2 regions of the Oceanobacillus alkalisoli genome follow, and region 2 is predicted to be linked to the other one. Evidence: riboswitches for the same ligand, from Rfam matches in the RefSeq annotation. Region 2 holds a riboswitch; the other holds the start of a gene.

Region 1 (11,018 bases), on a different contig from region 2:
TCCTTATTATTCATTTGTGGTGGATAAGACTGATGATAAAAAATCCATATTCGACTCAATTAGAGGTGATATTATTTATGGGTGTTTGGGGAGCGCTTGGAGGAATATCTTTATTCATAACCTTGGTGTGGGTGATATTTCATGTGCTTCAAATTACCTCCACGGTATTTTATATTATTATAGCTATAGTGACAATTGTATTGGTCTATATTTTAGTGAAATATCAATTACATAAATATTCCGGTGATCCGATAAAAGAAAGAAAAGAAAGTAATCAGTATAAGTATATGGGATTGGTAACCGCCTCTCCGGGGATAGGATACTTATTTTATGTATTAATAGAAAAAAATACGATGTTAGAAGATATTATTTCAATGGTTAGTATATATTTCTTTGCTATTATTTGTAGCTACACTGCAGCAAAATTTTTGCATCGTTATTTTTTCATGAAAGCCAATATGAAATATGTCATCTATCAACCACATGGAAATAAGAAAAAGGAAAAACTTATCAAACAAGGAGTGGAAATAAAATAATGGAAAAACTATTGCCGAACGGATCAATTGTTTTATTGAGAGGTGGAAATAAACGTTTAATGATTTATGGAAGAAAACAAATCATTACAGAAGAGGGAATGGAAGAGATTCAAGCTAGAGGCGAAAAGATACCAGAACAATCTATGTATGATTATTTAGGAGTCTTTTATCCCGAAGGCTACATGGACGAGGAACACACTTAGTGTTCAATCATTCAGATATTATCGATATTATATTCCGAGGCTATGAAGATGAGGAGGAAGCAGAGTTTCAAAAGATTTTAAGGCAAGTTTAAATAATAGGTCGTATTAAAAATAATGCGATATTCCTAGAAGTAGAATAACTAAATTAAAATCAGAAAGGACAAATTTATATTTTAAAGTTTGTCCTTTTTGATAATCTTTAGTACGAGTGTTTCCTTGGCAAAAATTGCTTCTTTCATTGCGGATTATTCATATTATCTGGCTTTAATGCTCCGTAGCATATTTTATAATAGACAGGGAACCAAGAACATAGATGAATTTAGGTTGTTAACACGTGAGTTAGAAGATTTATTAAATGATTTTAATTCCTTGGATGAAAATGATGGAGATAAAATTGAAGTAATGCTGTTTGAATTTCATCGAATACTTACAACGTTTGAATGGCATTTTTCAGAAATTAGTGATTTAAACATGAAGTTCTTGAAAGGATTTAGAAAAGGTTAATAAAATCATTTAAAGAGAAGGAACAAAATTAGGATTTTTGTTTTGTGTGAGAAATGATAAAAGTTAAGTGTCATACTAATAATCATCTTTATAATGATGCAAAAAGATGGAAACCAAATCCATACGAATCCATTTACATCCCTATCAATCCAATTTATCCAAATGAAGATATTGATACAACGGGATTCAGACGGATAGACTATACATAAATTGATAGCCGATAAAACTCAAAACGTTAAGCGTTTATTATATCAAAAACACGCCTGTTTGGACTTTTCCAAACGGGCGTTTTTTTATAATCTATCAAATTGTACAAGCCTAAAAATAAGTATAGAAAACTTTATAATCAATGATATAATGTAATGAATTCTGGTATCCTAGTTAAAAATAGGAGGTTGTTTAAAATGGGAAGTTATAAACCAGCAGGATTTGGATAAGATTTCTAGCAAGTCTAATCGATGGTGTTTTAACTGGAATTTTAACTTGGATTATCGCTACGCTAATTAATGACGAGAGGTATTTTAATACGTTTGATATTTTTTCGGATGAATTGTATGGACTAAGTACATCGGAAACCATTTCGAATTTGATTTATACGGTCATTTTCGTAATTATATTTACAGCGAGCAAGTTTAAAGGTAGTCCGGGGAAAATGATTTGTCGCATTGAGGTTGTAAATCCAGACATGACACAGATCAGTTTTTGGAAATCACTTGGTAGAGTGTTTGCTTATATCGTTTCAGCTATTCCAATTATGATTGGTTACATGATGGCCGGCTGGAATAAGGAGAAGAGAGCATTACATGATATCATTTGTAGCACTAGAGTTGTGTATCGAAATAAGTTAGAGTAAAGTTAAATCAAAATGAGAATTGATATTTTCCATTAAAAACTATGGACTTGGGGTGTATACATATTGGATAAAAAGCGTTGGATCGCATTAATAATCGCAATTGGTTTATTCGTTGTCTCGATTGTATCACAAATTAGCACAAGCATTGCTTCGACGGATTCCGCTACACTTTTTGAAAGCTTTAATGATGAGTTTAGTGAAGAAGTAATCGAACAAGGAACTAGCTTCGAGAAAATTGCTGTGCTCGAGCTAAATGGAATTATTATGGAAGATAGTGCAGGAAGTTTATTAAGCGGTGTTACATATAGGCATCAAAGGTTTTTGGATTTACTTGATCACGCTGCTGAGGATGGAAATGTAGAGGCTATTATTTTAGACGTAAATACACCGGGTGGTGGTGTTGTAGAAAGTGCAGAGATTCATGAAAAGATACTAAACATTCAGCAAAACTATGAAAAACCTGTTTATATTTCGATGGGGAATACAGCAGCATCTGGTGGTTACTACATCTCTGCTCCAGCCGATAAAATTGTCGCTCATTCCGCCACATTAACTGGTTCAATTGGTGTCATTATGGAGTCGTTGAATTATACCGAGCTTGCTGATAATCTAGGCATTGATTTTAACACGATAAAGAGTGGCGAATTCAAAGATATTATGTCTGGTTCACGTGAGATGACGGAAGAGGAAAGAGCAATGCTGCAAACGATGATTGATGAACTCTACGGTGACTTTGTTCAAGTCATTGAAGATGGACGTGGCATGTCTGAGGAAACTGTTCGAGAACTGGGTGATGGTCGCATTTATACTGGAGCGCAAGCAAAAGAAAATGGCTTAGTCGATGAAATTGGAACGCTGGATGATACCATTGCGATGATGAAAGAGGATTATAATCTGGAAGATGCTACCGTGATTGAGTATACAAGCGGTTTTGAATTCAATCAATTTTTAGGCATGACGCTGCAGGATAAGTTTGGCAAAGGGTCAGAGTTACATGCAGTAAATAATATGCTGCGAGAAGCAAATGCTCCTAGAGCCATGTATTTATATTCAAGATGAGGAGGCTAGATTGCCATGAGTGAAGATTTAGTTGCATATACAGCATCGCCTACGGAAACAAGAAGGTATGCCGGATTTTGGATGCGATTTTGGGCATATTTAGCCGACTTAGTCATCGTGTTTAGTATAAATGGTATTGTGCTTAGTCCATTAAAATTTATGAACGAAGGAAAACCAATCGAGATTGGTTATTGGACGGTCGCAGGAATTCTGAGCCTTCTCGTATTGTATCTATACTTTATTTTAATGACAAAGTTTTATGGACAGACAATCGGAAAAATGATATTTGGATTAAAAGTGATTCGCAAAGACCTCGAGCCTCTGCAATGGAACGATATTATTTTTAGAGAGTTGGTCGGACGCTTCTTCTATCGCTTTTTATTCATTGCACAATTACTGTATCTTGTCGTTGCCTTTGATACCAAAAAACAAGGGATTCACGATATGCTTGGTGATACATGGGTCGTGCATGAATGAAGGATCGCGGGAAGAGAGTTATTCATTGTCCGTATATGTCACAATAAATAATCAAGCACTGTCCCTGCTTTTTTTACAAGCTAGTAAGTGTGGGGAGAAAAAATCTCGATACGGGTTTTTGGTTAATGTTTAGCCGCCAGTAGAATGTGTAAGATATTCTAATAGCGGCTGTTTGTGTTCTATTATCTAAATCTATTACTAGTTAAAGCCTAATCTTTACTTTACTTGCTCGTGTGTATCATTATTCGTCACATCCAGGATATCGAGCAGGAATACAAACACTGGAATTCCGATAATCAATCCCCAGACGCCAAAGAAATGCTGCGAAAAAATCAAGACAATAAATGTATAAAACACTGGTAAATCTGTTTTAGAAGACATCAATTTTGGATTGAGAATATACGCTTCGATTGCATGGATAATCATAATTGCGATGAGCAGATAAAGAACAGTTAAAAATCCTCCGATTGTATAGGCAATGAGAGATAACGGGATAAGTGAGATAATCACTCCAGCAACAGGGATAAGTCCTAGGAAAAAGACCATAATGGATAATCCAAAGATCTGCGGAAATCCAAGGATCATTAATACAATCATCGTAAGAAATGTGTTAATCAGGGCAATCATGAATTGTGCTTCGATTACTTTACCAAAAGTGCGTGAAAATTTTCTGCCGAAGTACTCGATCTCCCGGTAGAACGGTGCAACTTTACTTTTTTTGAACTTACTCGTAAATGCGAGCAGGCGAGGTTTTTCGAGCAGGAAGAATAAACTGAGTACTAACGAAATTAATACCTGTACACTCACCGTACTAATATCTGTAATCGATTTTAAGAGAAATGAAAAGCCGTTTTCTATGTAGCCCGTGATTTGCTCGCTTGAAATGATCGGCTCAATAAAACTAAAAAATGGGTTATCATACGATTCGAAAGAGAAAGTTGAAATCTGCTTAATGACTTGACTGATTTCCATCGTAATAATTGGCAAGTACCTCACAGCACCTACCGTTAATAAGCTGACGATTACCGAATATAACAGTAATACGAGAATCGTTCGATTGAATTTGATCCGTTTCACCGTGAATTCAACTAGCCCATTCATTAAGAATGAAAAAATAAAAGTAAGGAGGATAATATTTATTAAACTTCTTACACTGTAAAGAATTAGAATGATTAAACTAAAAATAATAATGCGTTTTACTCCTGTTTTTCGGAAAAAGTCGACGATTGATTCCATATCATATTTCCTCTCTTATGCTGTGTGAAGCAGGATAGCCAGTTTTGTTTATACTCTTAGTATCTACTTATAATGGGAAAAACACAAGATTAAAACGATAGTAATTCAGTAATAATATTAAACTGGGATAAATGCACTGACCGCCATGTCCCGCTAATCAATATTTGGTGATTGAATCAAGCGGGAGGATAAAAAGCGATATGTAGGATGAACTGCATGGAATCTAGGGTTTTAACAAATCCTTGTTCCATGCAGTTTTTGTATGTTCGTAGATGTAAGCTACTACTAGATAGAGACAAGTCCTATATATTGCAATACCTGAGGTTATAGTTTAGGATGAATATTTGAGTAAATTTCCTTCCAGATAATGAATCATTTTTCGTTCGTTATTAATTGTTGAAAACGGGTATACTCTATGATAGAATTCAATATATAGTGATTGATAATACAATTTAATACTAAATGTAGTATATGAGTAATGGTGACAGTTTATCTGTTTAAAAGGGAATCCAGTTAAAAACTGGAGCTGCCCCCGCAACTGTACGTGTGTACGACTTAGCAAACCACCGTATCGCTTGCTGTAAGGTGTCGATATGGGAAGGGCTATAGAAGGAAGAGCACGAGCCAGGAGACCTGCCATAACTTGTAGTTTTTTGTTTCTTCGGGGTGTGAGAAAGGAAAAATGATAAGAAGTTGTAGTATGTAATATTATTATGCTTTTTTGTCGTTTTTTCTTGCCGTTCATCCCGAAAGTGAACGGTTTTTTTAATGCTTATACATAAAGGGAGGAAATAAAATGCAAATAATGAATCAAACAAAAAGCCCTAAAGGGATGGAATTAATCAATGAGTGGGCCGATGGATTAAATATTCAAACAGATAAATATAAAGAAAAAGTTGAGCCGCTTTTGGTAACACAAGAAGCAAAAGACGACTTATATAATGCTTTAATTAACCATGCACTTGAAAATATAGACGAAGTAACACCAGACTGGACTTATTTTGCAACACGGATTTATTTGCATGAACTCTATCAAAAGGCTGCAGAAAATAGGGGCTATGACACTGCTCTTTCGTATGGTCCTTTCTACGATTTATTAAAGCAATTGACCGATAAAGGAATTTATTCTCCTCATCTTCTTTCAAGCTACACGAAAGAGGAAATCGATTATTTCGGTTCGTCGCTCGAACAGGAAAGGGATTTATTATTTACGTATCCGGGAATTTATACATTGGCAACTCGTTATCTCGCAATGGACCATGAAAAGAATGTTTATGAATTGCCGCAGGAACGCTGGATGGTTATTGCCATGCATCTTATGCAAGAAGAACCGGTCGCGAATCGGAAAGAACATGTTCTCGAAGCCTATTGGGCGTTAAGTAATTTATATATGACGGTCGCGACACCAACATTAGCTAATGCGGGGAAGAGCCATGGCCAATTGTCGAGTTGTTTTATTGATACGGTAAACGATAGTTTGGAAGGAATTTATGATAGTAATAGTGATATTGCCCAATTGTCGAAAAATGGCGGCGGAATTGGTGTCTATATGGGTAAAATCCGTGCTAGAGGCAGTTCGATTAAAGGATTTAAAGGGATGTCCAGCGGAGTTGTACCATGGATTAAACAGTTAAATAACACAGCGGTAAGTGTCGATCAACTCGGTACGAGAAAAGGTGCGATAGCAGTTTATTTGGACATATGGCACAGAGATATTGAAGAATTCCTTGACTTGAAACTAAATAACGGGGATGACCGCCTGCGTGCCCATGATATTTATACAGGGGTTAATATTCCAGATTTGTTTATGGAACAAGTAGAAAAAAGGGGCGACTGGTATTTATTTGACCCTCATGAAGTGCGCGAGGTAATGGGCTTTTCCCTGGAGGAATCCTATGATGAAGAGAAAGGCGAAGGAGAATGGCGCAAGAAGTATGAAGCATGTATCAACGCTAATTTAGATTCGGCAAAGAAAGTGCCAGCAATTGAAATTATGAAAAGAATTATGCGTTCCCAGCTGGAAACAGGAGCACCATTCATGTTTTACCGTGATGAAGTGAACCGCCGGAATGCGAATACGCATACTGGAATGATTTATTGCTCCAATTTATGTACGGAAATTACGCAAAACCAATCCCCGACAGAATTTGTTGAGCAATATCTCACGGAAGAAAATACCGTTGTGAAAAAATACACGCCTGGTGACTTTGTTGTTTGTAACTTAAGTTCCGTTAACTTAGGGAAGGCTGTACCAGATAATGTATTGGAACGCCTTATCAAAATTCAAGTGCGCATGCTTGATAATGTCATTGATATTAATACGTTACCATTATTACAAGCAACGCTCACGAACCAAAAGTACAGAGCGATTGGACTAGGAACATTCGGATTCCACCACCTGCTTGCAAAAGAAGGAATCGAGTGGGAATCAGAGCGAGCTGTCGAATATACCGATGCTATTTATGAAAAAATAGCCTACTTAGCGATTTCCGCATCAGCAGATTTAGCAGAAGAAAAAGGCAGCTATCAGGTATTTGAAGGAAGTAAATGGAGTACAGGAGCGTACTTTGATAACAGAGGATACGATGATTCCAAAGAGTGGATGGCATTGAAGGAGCGGGTTAAGAACACGGGGATCCGCAATGGTTATTTAATGGCTGTCGCACCAAATGCGTCTACTTCGATTATTGCCGGCTCTACTGCAGGAATCGACCCAGTATTCAAACCTTTTTATCATGAAGAGAAGAAAGACTTTAAGATGCCTGTAACCGCACCAGATATGGACCACCATAATTATCATATCTACAGACGTTCCGCTTATATTGTTGATCAGCGCTGGTCGGTCAAACAGAATGCCATGCGTCAGAAACATGTGGACCAAGGTATTTCCTTTAATATTTATGTGCCGAACACCATCCGGGCTTCCGTCTTACTAGACTTGCATCTACAAGCTTGGAAGAGCGGACTGAAAACAACTTACTATGTACGTTCATCTTCTACAGATATTGAAGAGTGTGAGTGGTGTCAATAATGAATAGGGGAGCGTTATGCTCTCCTCTGTTCCGAACCAATCGAAAATCGATGATAAGGGATTCGCACGTTTTAATTAGGGGTGAAATAAATGAAAATTCTTATCGCTTACCATAGTTTTAGCGGCAATACCGAAGAAATGGCAGAAATGATTCAGGCTAGGATTGAATCTTTCGGTTATCAACCGGAGTTATATGAAATCGGTATAGGTGCGTATTTTCCCGAGTTAAGTGACTATGATGTCGTTATGTTAGGGACGTTTACTTGGGATCTTGGAAGCACACCGGCTGATGTAAAAGACTTTGTAGCAGATGTCGGGTATAAGCCGAATAATATTGCAGTATTTGGTTCAGGAGAAACCCAGTTTGGTGGGGAAGAGATGTTTTGTCTTGCGGTCACGAAACTAGCTAAATTTTATAATAGCCCGTGGGAAGGTTTGAAGGTAGAGCAGTCTCCAAGGGGAAGCCAAGAGCTGAAAGTTACCAATTGGGTAGACGGAATTATAGAAGGTGTAAGAAAAGAAAAAGAGCAAAAGAGCTGGATGACGGCAGGCGTATAGGATAAGCGATAATAGAAAATAAAAAGAGGCAGGGAATATAAATATGACTGTAGTTTTAAAAAAAGCAAGAACGTTAGAGCCAAAAAATCCTAATAAATCAACGGGAATCTTTGGGGGGAAATCCAGCGGTATTTTAAATTGGAATGATATTGCGTATCCCCACTGGTATCAGATTTACAAAAAGTTACTAGGAAACTACTGGCAAGCAGATGAAATCAATATGTCTTCTGATATCAGGCAGTTTCCGGAGTTAACTGCAGATGAACAGGATGCCTATTTAAAGATTATTGGATTACTGTCTACGTTAGATGCACCACAGACACGGACGGCTTTATTATTATCTTTATATGCGACAGACGCCTCTGTACAGTCCATTATGGCTGTAATTGCTCAACAAGAGGCCGTGCATAATGAAAGCTACTCGTATGTTTTATCATCTGTCGTATCGCTGGATGAACAGAATAAATCATTTGAGTTAGGTCGGACGGATCCCGTTCTCCTACAGCGGAATGAACGGATTATCGAAGTTTATAATGAGTTTGCAGAAAATCCGACAATCGAAAACATATTAAAAGTCATGGTCTATACCTCTCTACTGGAAGGAATGTTTTTCTATTCCGGATTCGCCTTCTTTTATAACTTAGCACGAAATAATAAGATGGTAGGAACAAGTACGATGATCAGCTATATTAACCGGGACGAGCTTGAGCACGGGAGATATATTGGCGAATTATTCCGCGCGACGCTAGCTGAGAATCCTGAATATAATACGGAAGCATTCAATGAGTGGGTATATGAGGCGTTCCGTCACTCCGTGGAACAGGAGATCCATTGGTCCAGATATGTATTAGCAAATGTCGAGGGAATTGATTTGGACGAAATGGAAGGCTATATTAAATACCGGGCGAACAAGATGCTAAGAATGCTCGGCTTAAGTGAAATTTATGATGGCTACTTCGATAACCCGATGAAGTGGATTCGGGCATATGTAGATAACTTTGATGGAACAAAGACAGATTTCTTCGAGCAAAAATCTCGTGCCTATACAAAAGTAAGTGATTTGAACGGGTTTGATGATTTATAAAAAGGTGTTTTATCGATAGAAAAAAACCGAACAACCTAAGGCCAAATTTTCCTTAGATTGTTCGGATTTTTTTATGTTACTCTTAACATTTCCTTTTCTTTTCTGCCATATAAAATGAAATAGAGCACAGTCGAAGCTAATACTACAACACCCAAAATACCATAAAGCGAACTGTAACCTATTAAAGGTATAATGAACCCAAGCAGATAGTAAAAATTACTAAGATGCATAAAAAAGACATCCAAGTCATATTCCTGAATGTCTTTTCCTTATTCAAATGCAGCTTTCTCACTATCCGCTAAAGCCATAAAGACTATCATTGCAATCACACAAGCTGTTCCAAGCCATTGAAAGGATCCAAACGGTTCTTTCAGCCAAAACACGGTCGTTAAAACTGCGGCGAGCGGTTCAAGGCTTCCAACCAAGCTCGTTTCTTTTGGTGAGAGACTATTTAAACTCTCAATGAAAAACCAAAAGGCAATCATCGTTCCAAAAATCACGATGAACAATAAATAAAGATACCCTTCTAGTGGTAGGCTCGCAAAATCCATTTGCCATGGCGGATGAATAAAGCTCAGCGTAACACCGCCAATGACCATCGCCCAGCCGACAATAACGAGAGAATCGAAATAGGCGAGGAGTGAAGCAGCATATAAGGTGTAAAAAGCGAGAGCGACTCCAGATAGGATTCCCCAGATGACTGCTGGAGCAGGGACAGATAATCCTGATAAGGAACCATTCGTCAGCAATAAGAAACAACCGCTTAAGGAGAGGAAGACGGTGATCAAATCCATCCTTCTTAATCTCATCTGCCTTTGTATCAACAAATAGGCGATAATCATAATCGGTGCCTGATATTGCAATAGAGTGGCAACCGCTGCGTTTCCGTGGTTAATCGAAGCCATAAATGTATACTGGACCGCAAGCATACCAAAAAGTCCGAATATAAGGAGCTGGAACGTATTTCGTTTATTTTTCCAAACATCGAATACTTGTTTCTTATCCCTTGAGAGGTATTGAATCGTTAATAATAAGACCCCCGAAATAAGCAGCCGGACGGTAACAAGCCAATCTACTTCAATTTGGAAATCTTGAAAAAGCTTTTGGGAAACCGTACCACCGACTCCCCAGAGTGTTGCACCGATAATAACTAAGAGAAATCCTAGTTTCCTATTCTGTCTGTCCATCTCTTCTTCTCCATTACAATATTTTCATCCATTATTTTTTAATGACTGCAACCGTACAGCGTGATACACAGACCAGTTTGCCTGTTGCCTCGTCTGTAATGTTAATCTCCCATATATGGGTTGTTCTCCCGATATGGAGTGGTTTTCCAACCGCGACTACTTTTCCGTCACGCATACTGCGGATATGATTCGCATTAATTTCAAGTCCAACGGCTGCTTCCGTTTTCGCATCTACTAGATTCATACTTCCTACACTGGCTACGGTCTCTGCAAGCACTACTGATGCTCCG
Region 2 (11,018 bases):
ACTTATATGGCGAAGCGTCGGATTGGAGCACTTATTTCCATTGAAAAGGAGACGGGGATTGGTGAATATGCTGAGACGGGGATTCCCATTAATGGGGAAGTGACTCACCAGTTGCTGACAAATATATTCACACCGAATACTCCGCTTCATGACGGTGCTGTTATTATAAAAAGGGATAAAATTATTGCAGCTGCTTGTTATTTACCGCTATCGGAGAGTCCATTCATTTCTAAGGAACTGGGAACAAGACACAGGGCTGCAATGGGGATCAGTGAAGTAACGGATGCCCTAACGATTGTTGTTTCAGAGGAAACGGGTGCAATATCTTGTACGATAAATGGAAAGCTGCATCGTGATTTATCCGAAGAGGCATTAACGGAATTATTAAATGAACATTTATCCTTGCTTCCCGTAACCCCTGAGAAGACGAAGAAACGGAGGGGGAAAGAAAATGGATAATTGGTTTCAAAGTAAATGGTTTATTCGTATACTGGCGCTTGGTTTTGCCATTACGTTATTTATATTCGTGAATGTGGAATCCAATTCATCCAGCTCTGAATCCTCCATTCCAGGAAGGAATTCACAAACGCAAACAATTGATGATGTTCCTGTAGATATCGATATTAATTCGGATGATTATGTCGTAAGCGGAGTTCCGGAATATGCAACAGTGACATTAGAAGGTTCTCCTGCGATGATTATGCCGGCTGTATTCAATCGTAACTTTTCTGTCTACGTGGACTTAAGGGAACTGGGAGAGGGAAATCATACGGTAGAATTGCAGCATACGGTTTCCGATGATATTCGCGTTTATATTGAGCCGAAAACAATTGAGGTATCGATTGAGGAAAGAGCAAATCAGGAATATCCAATAACAGTGGAATTCTTAAATACAGATCAGTTGCCTCCGGGAGTTGAGGTCGGCGGTTATGAGTTAGACCAATCCAGTGTAAATATTACAACATCCAGAAGAATCATGGAGCAGATTGGTGTCGTTAAAATTTATGTCGATGTGGCCGGACAGGAGACTTCAATTTCAAACCGGGAAGTACCGGTGAATGTGTATGATACACAAGGAAATGAACTGCAAGTCCGCTTGGACCGGGAGTCGGTTGTCGTATCTGTTGATTTCATAAGTCCGAGCAAAGTGGTTCCCATTGATATTGAAACGACCGGCGATGTACCGGAGGACTTTTCCTTGCTGTCTATTTCTGCTAATCTAGATGAGGCTGAAATTTTTGCAGTCAGTGATATTCTCGAACGAATCGAGTCCATTCCAACGGAGAAAATCGACCTATCGGAAATTACGGAGTCTGGAACGATTGATGTTGGATTTGACCTCCCGGATGGTGTAAATACAGGAGAATTGGAAACAATTGAAGTATCTGTTCAAGTAGAAGAAGCACGGGTTCTAGAGGCAATGGCGATTGAGGAAGAAGAACTTGCAAATGGACAAGCTGTAACATATGTCGATCCAAGTGAAGCTGAAATGGATATTACCGTAACAGGAAATGAAACATTCCTCAGGGAGCTTAGCCCTGATGATTTCCGGGTCCTTGTCAACCTGGCAGGGCTCGAGCCGGGGGAACATCTTGTACCAGTGGAAGTAGAATGGAATGAGGTAGAGGATGTAACCGTGACGCCTGAGTTTGAAGAAATTACAGTTGAGATCGAATAAACTTTAAGTAATTGACTTTTAGATGGTTTATTAAAAGGAGAGGTATGAATGAAGAAGTATTTTGGGACCGATGGTGTCAGGGGTGTAGCGAATAAAGATTTAACACCGGAACTTGCCTATCAATTAGGTCGAATCGGCGGATATGTACTGACGAAGGAAAGGGAAAATCCAAAAGTAATCATTGGCAGAGATACACGTATCTCCGGTCATATGCTTGAGGGAGCATTGCTTGCAGGCTTACTTTCCATCGGGGCAGAAGTCATGCGTCTCGGCGTTATCTCTACTCCAGGGGTAGCTTATTTAACGAAATCGATGAGCGCGGATGCAGGAATTATGATTTCTGCGTCTCATAACCCAGTAGAAGATAATGGTATTAAATTCTTCGGTCCGGATGGATTTAAACTGACGGATGAGCAAGAAGCTGAGATTGAAAAGCTTATTGACGCAGAGGATGAACTCCCGCGTCCAGTTGGAGCGAATATCGGGACAGTGAATGCTTATTTCGAAGGCGGGCAGAAGTATATTTCATTCTTGAAAGATACGATTGATAACGACTTTGATGGTCTATCAATTGCTATCGACTGTGCGCATGGTGCGACATCCAGTCTTGCAACCCATCTTTTTGCAGATCTCGAAGCAGATATTTACACGATTGGTGCTTCGCCAAATGGCCTCAACATTAACGATGGTGTAGGCTCGACCCATCCAGAAGCGGTAAGAGAGCTTGTTTTGGAAAAGGGTGCAGATATTGGACTAGCATTTGACGGGGATGGCGACCGTTTAATTGCAGTTGACGAGAAGGGTAAAATCGTTGACGGGGACCAAATTATGTACATTTGCGGTAAATATATGAAGTCCAAAGGTGCGCTTCGTGAAGATACGATTGTTTCAACGGTAATGAGTAATATCGGATTTTATAAGGCACTTGAAGAAAATGGCATGCATAGTGATAAAACAAATGTTGGTGACCGTTACGTCATGGAAGAGATGCGCAGAGGCGGATTTAACCTTGGCGGAGAACAATCCGGCCATATTATTTTCCTTGACTTCATCACGACAGGTGACGGAATGCTATCGGCATTGCAACTTGTGAACGTCATGAAAGATACAGGAAAACCTTTATCTGAACTAGCTGGAGAGATGCAAGTATTCCCGCAAGTCCTGAAAAACGTTAAAGTAACAGATAAGAATGAGGCATTGACCAATCCACTTATATTAGAAGAAATCGACGCCGTGGAAAAAGAGCTCGGTGAATATGGCCGTGTACTCGTGCGTCCATCCGGAACGGAGCCACTCGTCCGGGTAATGGTCGAGGCAGAAACAGAGGAAGCATGTAATAAATATGCTGACCGTGTTGTCACTTTAATTGAGGATTTACTTGGTTTACAATAATGGATTAAAACTGCTTTCTGTTATGGAAGCAGTTTTTTGTATTGTCATCTTGCCTTATAATTAGATAAAAAGATGACTTTCACATAAAAAAAGTGTACGATATGAGATAGATTCAATTGAAAATGATATGCAAAGAATAGGTGGATTCGATTGCTGAATTCTTAAAAGGGAAGTTGGTGTAAGTCCAACGCGGTCCCGCCACTGTAAGTGCGAATGAGCTGTAAATACCACTGTGCGATAGATGCATGGGAAGGTGCAGCAGAGTGATGAGCATGAGCCAGGAGACCTGCCTATTCTGTAACGCCAGCACTACGAGGATAGTCAGGTGATGGGTCTATATGGATGTATAACCTATTTACTGAAGCATCTTCACACTGTGTGAGGTGCTTTTTTATATGAATAGGAAACTATAAAGCAAAAATGCTGTGGATAACTTGAATTCCCGGCGATAGCCACGTCCGGCTCCAGCGCCCAGCAACTGACAAACTTCACACTCCTCCAATCGATAAGTCAACATCGGCTCCTTACGTCGCCGTGTTTCCTTTATCTCATTCCGGAGTGCTCCAGTTTGTACGTTGCTAAACGGGCGCTTGCGCCTTTGTTCATGAATTTATTATTGGAGGAATGGAAATGAAGAGATTATGGCAAGGTTTGCTGCTCGCGTTCTTACTTAGTCTGCTAGTTGCTTGCGGACAAGGTGCGACAGACAATGAGGATGCAACTGGAAATACAGATAAAGAGGAAGCGACTGAAGAAGAGTCAACGAACGATAATCATTATCCGCTGACACTCACAGATGCTATAGACAATGAAATAACACTTGAGGAAGAACCAGAACGGATTGTTTCATTGATTCCGAGCAATACCGAAATCGCGTTTGCTTTAGGACAAGGGGAAAAGGTGGTCGGTGTGTCGGATCATGATAATTACCCGGAAGAAGTACAAGATATTGAAAAAATCGGTGGCATGGAATTGAATGTGGAGCGGATCATTAGTCTTGACCCGGATATTGTCCTTGCGCATGAATTGGGAGTGAGCAGTGCCCAGGAGGCATTCGAACAACTTGAAGCTGCGGGTGTCCAAGTTTTTGTTGTTCAAGATGCACAGGATATTGCGAGCACATACGAAACGATTGAAATCGTTGGACAAGTTATTGGAACTGATCAGGAAGCAGAAGAATTAATGACAGAAATGGAAGCAGAATTTGAAGAAATTCGAGAGCTTACATCCGAGATATCTGAGGAAGATGTACAGACAGTTTTCTTTGAAAATTCTCCTGCACCGGACATTTACACAGCAGGACAGCATACGTTTATCCACGAACTGTTAGAAATGATTCATGCTGAAAATGCTGCAGCCGAACATGAAGGCTGGCTGGCGCTTGATCCAGAGGAAATCATTGAATTGAATCCCGATGTAATCATCACTTCTTACGGCGCATATATTGAAAATCCGGAAGAAGAAGTGCTTTCGAGAAGTGGCTTTGATGTAGTAGAAGCCGTTGCAAATGAAAGAGTTTACGACATTGATGCTGATTTAATTACACGTTCTGGTCCGAGACTCACGGAAGGTGCAAGGGAACTAGCTGAAGCTGTTTATCCGGAGCTGTTTGATGAAGAGTAATGCAATAAAATATGGTATTTCTTGTGCGCTTCTCATTGGTGCAATGCTATTTGCCATTTCGATTGGGAGTGTATCTGTCCCGATCCTTGATATTGTCAAAGTGATTGGCAGCGAGGCTTTTCGGTTGCCGGTTGGTGATGATGTTGATCCGATGTATGTAAGTATTGTATATGAGATTCGCTTGCCAAGGGTACTGTTGGCGGGACTTGTGGGGGCATCGCTTGCGATTGCGGGAGCGGCCTTCCAAGGCTTATTAAGAAATCCGCTCGCGGAGCCCTATATCCTTGGAGTATCTTCAGGAGCATCAGTTGGTGCTGTTGCGACATTGTTTTTCGGAATCTCGCTACCGGTTATCGGGATGTATACTTTGCCATTTTTGAGCATTATCACAGCCTTAACAACCATTTTAATTGTACTTTACTTTGCACGTAAAATTGACCGGACGATGCGGGTAGAAACGATTATTCTTACGGGAATTATTTTCAGCGCGTTTTTAGGTTCGATTATTTCATTAATTATCGCGTTGACAGGCGATGAATTGCAGCAGATTATCGGCTGGATGCTTGGCAGTGTATCGATGCGGGGCTTTCGCTATGTTGGAATCATTCTTCCTTTCTTTATTCTTGGCTCCTTCATTTTATTAATGAATGCAAAAGAACTGAATGCAATGTCGCTTGGCGAAGAGAGGGCACAGCATTTAGGCGTTGATGTCGGCAAGCGGAAGTTGCTAATTCTTATTGCGGGTTCTATCCTCACTGGAGCAGCGGTTGCCGTATCCGGGACAATTGGCTTTGTCGGTTTAGTTATCCCTCATTTAACTAGAAAGCTATGGGGTTCTGATCATGTCCATTTGTTGCCGTTGTCGATGATTATTGGAGCGAGCTTTCTTATATTGACCGATTTATTATCGCGGACAATTATCTCACCTCAAGTATTGCCTGTCGGAGTGATTACAGCTTTAGTAGGTGCACCGGTATTTGCGATAATATTAATTAAACAACGGAGAAGAAGTTGAGAGGTGAACCATGCTTTTAATTAAAAATGCCTCGGGTGGCTATGATGGCGAGGAGATTGTAAAAAACATTAGTTTTTCCGTAAATGAAGGGGAGTTTTTTGGAATTCTAGGACCGAATGGCAGTGGGAAGACAACTTTAATCAATATGATTAGTGGACTGCTCGATCTGCAACAGGGAAAAATTGAAGTAGCGGGGAGAAACATTGCCGATTACTCTAAGAAAGAATTAGCTAGGAAAATCGCCGTCTTACCCCAACTCACTCCCCAAGTTTTTCCTTATACAGTAAAAGAAATGGTGTCACTTGGTCGTTATGCGCATCATAGCGGGTTGTTCCGATCATGGACAAAAGAAGATGAGGAAATCGTTCAGCGTGTCATGCGGCAAACGAACATCCTCGAATTTGCGGACACCTCGGTGATGGAACATTCTGGAGGAGAACAGCAGAGAATATTCCTGGCCCAAGCTCTCGTGCAGCAACCGAAAGTTCTTCTCTTGGACGAACCAACTAACCATCTTGATTTAGCTTATCAAAAAGAATTGCTTGATTTGCTCAGAAAAAGTGCAAAAGAAAAGGGCCTCACAGTCGTGGCGATTTTGCATGACTTAAACCTTGCGAGCCTTTATTGTGATCGCCTGCTTTTAATGGACGAGGGCGAAGCAAAAGCGTTGGAAAATCCAGATGAAGTGCTTTCTGAAGAACTGATTAACTCGGTGTTCGATACAGAGGTCATTAAGCAGGCCCACTCTAAAATTGCCAAGCCACAGCTGCATTTAATGCCAAGCAAGAAGACGTGGCAGGCAAAAAAACTGTGGTCAATTGATGAAACAAACCTTTCTTTTAGTACAGAGCAAATCGTACTCCATTCAGATCTGCCGGTGAAAACGATATCCTCTGGTATCGTTGGCGCAGGGATTGGCTGGTATAAATACTTTGTCAATCGGCATGTCGATGAGAATTATTATTGTAATGATCACCGGAAGGAAATGCGAACTTATTTAAAAGGGCGAGGTTTCCCGCCGGCTCAGACGGTTGGAATGATGACGGCAATTGTCTTGGAAGATTACAGTTATGGTATTTATGAGGGTAATGGTTTTTCAATCTTAGTTGTTGTGACAGCGAGTGTTGGAAATGCGGTGGACAGCTCACGAGCAAAGCCGCTTGTTGGTCCAGTTGCTCCGGGAACGATTAATACATGGGTTTTTGTAAATGGCAGTTTAACGGAAGAAGCCTTTATCCAGGCAACGATCACGGCAACGGAGGCAAAGGCTCAAGTGTTAAGAGACCTCGCTATTCAAGACCGGAAGACAGGTACGGTCGCAACAGGAACTCCTACAGACAGTATTTTAATTGCCGCAACCCAACAAGGGAAGGAATTAGATTACGCTGGAACCGCGACAGAGTTAGGTGCTCTAATAGGAAATGCTGTTTATCAAGAAATGAAGCAGGCCATTTCCAAAACATTAAATAGGAAAAAAGCAGCTGAACAGGGGTAAATCAAACGTTTGCTTGAGAGTATAAAAACAAAAAAAGGAGCGATTCATTTGAGACTGTATACAAGGGCTGGCGACAAAGGAAAGACCGCGTTAATAGGTGGAATGACGACGAAGGATGATATTCGGGTGGAAGCTTACGGATCAATTGATGAAACGAATTCTTTTGTAGGTCTTGCGGTAGCTGGGCTCAATAAGAATAAAGAACCGTTCAAAGACCTCATTGCTGATTTGAAAAAAATTCAGCATGAATTATTTGACTGCGGAACTGAGCTTTCTAATGTATCGAAAAAAGAACGTCCTCACGAGCTTTCTGAAGATATGATTACGTATTTGGAAGAGAGAATGGATGTCTTAATAGACGAGGCACCAGAGCTTGAACGATTTATTCTCCCAGGCGGAACGGAGGCCGCTGCATATTTACACGTTGCGAGAACAGTGGCAAGAAGAGCGGAAAGACAGATTGTAAAACTTTATCAGCGGGAAGAAGATTTAGATCCAATTCCGTTAAAGTATATGAATCGATTATCTGATTATTTCTTTGCAGCAGCCCGTGTAGTTAATTCTCGCCTGCAAGTTGCAGATGTGGAGTATGCCCGCAGTGCAAGGGTTTTTCGTGGCAGTAATAAGAAAAAGTGAAGTTATAATACAATCTTGAATTATTTCATTTTTCATTTATAATGAAGAGAATCTTGAAATTTCATGTAGGAGATGAGTAGAGTTGAGTAAAGAGAATGTAGCAGAGAAAGGTTACTTTGGTGATTTCGGAGGAAGCTTTGTCCCAGAAGATTTGAAGGATATTTTAGACGGAATTGGTGTAGCTTTTGAGAAATATAAGGATGATCCTGAATTTCTTGAGGAATACCGGTATTATTTGAAAGAGTATGTTGGACGCGAGAATCCACTAACCCTTGCGAAAAATCTGACTGAAAAAGTTGGTGGGGCTAAAATTTATTTGAAGCGTGAAGACTTGAATCATACAGGGGCCCATAAAATTAATAATGTGCTCGGACAGATTCTTTTAGCGAAGAGAACCGGTGCAGAGCGGATTATAGCGGAAACTGGAGCAGGTCAGCATGGTGTTGCGACAGCGACTGCTTGTGCGATGGTCGGACTGCCGTGCACGATTTATATGGGTAAAAAAGATACTGAAAGACAACGCTTGAATGTATTCCGGATGGAACTCCTCGGGGCTGAAGTCGTAGCTGTCGATAAAGGGTGGGGACGTCTGAAGGAAGCGGTGGATGAAGCATTTGCTGATCTTGTCGCTAATCACGAAACGACCTTTTATTTAATCGGTTCGGCAGTAGGGCCATATCCATATCCCGAGATGGTAAAATATTTCCAATCTATCATCAGCGAAGAATCGAAACGTCAGATTCTGGCGAAGGAAGGTAAACTCCCTGCAGCTGTCGTCGCTTGTGTTGGTGGCGGAAGTAATGCAATCGGTGCTTTCGCTCATTACATTGATGAAGACTCTGTACGACTGATTGGTGTGGAACCTGCTGAGGCAGCTTCCATTTCGAAAGGGAAGCCAGCAGTATTCCATGGTTATCGTTCCTTAACGTTATTAGATGAGGATGGTGAAGCATTGCCAACCGACTCGATTGCAGCTGGGCTCGATTACCAAGGTGTCGGTCCAGAGCATAGTCATCTGCATGCTATCGGCCGCGGGGAGTATGTGAGTGTGACCGGCGAAGAAGCATTGGAAGCTTTTCAAGAGTTATCGAAAACAGAAGGAATCATCCCTGCACTTGAAAGCTCCCATGCAGTAAGTCATGCGATTCAGCTTGCGAAAGAGCTCGGGCAGGATGATGTGATTATCGTGAATCTTTCTGGCCGGGGTGATAAAGACGTGGAGCAAGTATTTGAGATGTTGAAATAGAATAGTGGATTGGGAGAAAAGAGCATGGATATCGTTGTGTGCTCTTTTTTGTTTTTACGCTCATATTAGCAATGAAGGATGGGCTTTGGCTGTTTATAAGTGCTGTAAACGCCGGGATGAGCAGTGTCTCTATTTCCTCGGTCGTTTATAGGTGCTCTAATCTACCGAATGAACGGCGTCTCTTATTTTCCGGTTGTTTATAAGTGCTTTAATCTACCGAATAAGCAGCGTACCCCATCTCTCGGTTGTTTACAAGTCCTCAAATCACCTGAAGAAGCAGTGACTCTCTAGCTCCTGTCGTTTACAACCATTCTAATTTCTTGAGCTTTGTATAATCCATGTTTTTCAGTAGATTCACATACCATAGATCGCTATTTTCTAATAAAATCATTCTGTTATATATCAATATAAATGTTATAAAACAATCAACGGAGTGTGTGCGAGACTTGATTACCGGCTGATATACAACAACTTGCTTTTTATAAAAAATACATTTAAACTAGATTTATATTTTTATATAAAAGGAGGAGCATCATGATCTCAGCAACTTGGGGTTGGCTTTGGGAAAAGCATGATCAAGTGAAAGACATGTTTCGTTTTTTCGTGAAGCCGGGAGACGCAATAGAGAAAAATAAAGTGAAAAAACCAGACGTAACAAAGAGTGGCTACGGGGGAAAAGGAAATGGCGGAAAGCGACCGTACACGAATGCCCAGATAACTGGTCTGATTCTAGGACCGCTATTATTTATTCTTCTTAAATTCATCTTAACCTTTGACGGATTATCTAGTGAGGGACAAGCAATTCTTGCAAGTACCGCTTGGATTGCAACATGGTGGGTTACCGAAGCCATTCCGATACCAGCAACATCCTTGCTCCCGATCATCTTATTCCCATTGGCAGGTGGGCTGGATATGAAAGCCACGACGTCAGCTTATGGAAATGATACGATCTTCTTATTTCTTGGCGGGTTTGTTTTAGCATTAGCGATGGAAAGATGGAATTTGCACCGAAGAATTGCAATCAATATCATATCTGTTATGGGGACGAGACCAGACCGGATTGTGCTAGGGTTTATGGTAGCTACCGGTTTTCTTTCCATGTGGATTTCCAATACCGCAACAGCGATGATGATGATTCCTATTGGGCTGGCAATTACGTATCAAGTACAAGATGCTTTGAAAGATAATCCGAAAGTCGATACGTCAAAAGGGAATTTCTCCTTTGGAAAAGCAATTATGCTTGGGATTGGTTATTCCGCTTCAATTGGTGGGATGGCGACTCTTATTGGAACGCCGCCAAACGCAATCTTAGCTGGCACGCTTCGTGAACTATTCGGTTATGAAATTTCCTTTGCGAGCTGGATGCTATTTGGGGTTCCATTTGCTTGGAGTTTACTATTCTTCGCTTGGTTTTATTTAACGAAAATGGCATTCCCTACAGTGTTAAAAGATTTGCCGGGCGGGAAAGCAATATTCGATCAAGAGAAAGAGAAGCTTGGGAAAGCTTCCTATGAGGAGAAAGCTGTTTTCATCGTTTTTGTTCTAACAGCGCTTTCTTGGATTACCCGTACTTTCGTTCTGGAAAAAATCAATCCGAATATTGATGATACAGTAATTGCAATTCTTGCTGCTGTTGTCCTATTCTTGATTCCAGCGAAGAGTTCAAAAGCAAGTCATATTATGGATTGGTCTAGTGCAGTGAAACTACCTTGGGGCGTCCTGCTTCTTTTTGGTGGAGGTCTATCGATTGCAGCAGGCTTCACAACTTCCGGATTATCAGAATGGATTGGGTCTCAGTTGAACGGTCTTCAGGGCGTTCAGATCATATTAATTATTTTAGCTGTAACGGCTCTTGTTAACGCACTTACTGAAGTTACATCCAACACAGCAACTGCAACAATGATGTATCCGATTATGGCGGCACTTGCTCTTG

What was found. Region 2 has a riboswitch for cobalamin ahead of L3V42_RS09230 (ABC transporter substrate-binding protein). Riboswitches for the same ligand answer to the same signal wherever they lie in the genome.
Region 1: it holds a riboswitch for cobalamin, as region 2 does, so the genes downstream of both, L3V42_RS13435 (ribonucleoside-diphosphate reductase subunit alpha) here and L3V42_RS09230 (ABC transporter substrate-binding protein) in region 2, are expected to answer to the same signal.

What each region holds. Positions count from the first base shown of each region.
Region 1 covers NZ_JAKNRA010000011.1:43,660-54,677, reverse strand. The annotation lists gene L3V42_RS13470 (hypothetical protein) at 1-536, shown strand, start outside; partial or broken gene L3V42_RS13465 (DUF4176 domain-containing protein) at 536-831, shown strand; gene L3V42_RS13460 (hypothetical protein) at 956-1,243, shown strand; gene L3V42_RS13455 (RDD family protein) at 1,671-2,096, shown strand; gene sppA (signal peptide peptidase SppA) at 2,160-3,155, shown strand; gene L3V42_RS13445 (RDD family protein) at 3,171-3,632, shown strand; gene L3V42_RS13440 (AI-2E family transporter) at 3,849-4,868, opposite strand; cobalamin riboswitch at 5,331-5,523, shown strand; gene L3V42_RS13435 (ribonucleoside-diphosphate reductase subunit alpha) at 5,674-7,899, shown strand; gene L3V42_RS13430 (flavodoxin) at 7,990-8,457, shown strand; gene L3V42_RS13425 (ribonucleotide-diphosphate reductase subunit beta) at 8,501-9,541, shown strand; gene L3V42_RS13415 (EamA family transporter) at 9,811-10,728, opposite strand; gene L3V42_RS13410 (hotdog fold thioesterase) at 10,760-11,018, opposite strand, start outside.
Region 2 covers NZ_JAKNRA010000005.1:134,684-145,701, reverse strand. The annotation lists gene cdaA (diadenylate cyclase CdaA) at 1-459, shown strand, start outside; gene L3V42_RS09240 (CdaR family protein) at 452-1,678, shown strand; gene glmM (phosphoglucosamine mutase) at 1,727-3,070, shown strand; cobalamin riboswitch at 3,192-3,378, shown strand; gene L3V42_RS09230 (ABC transporter substrate-binding protein) at 3,701-4,693, shown strand; gene L3V42_RS09225 (FecCD family ABC transporter permease) at 4,683-5,708, shown strand; gene L3V42_RS09220 (adenosylcobinamide amidohydrolase) at 5,719-7,203, shown strand; gene L3V42_RS09215 (cob(I)yrinic acid a,c-diamide adenosyltransferase) at 7,252-7,839, shown strand; gene trpB (tryptophan synthase subunit beta) at 7,922-9,085, shown strand; gene L3V42_RS09205 (SLC13 family permease) at 9,620-11,018, shown strand, end outside.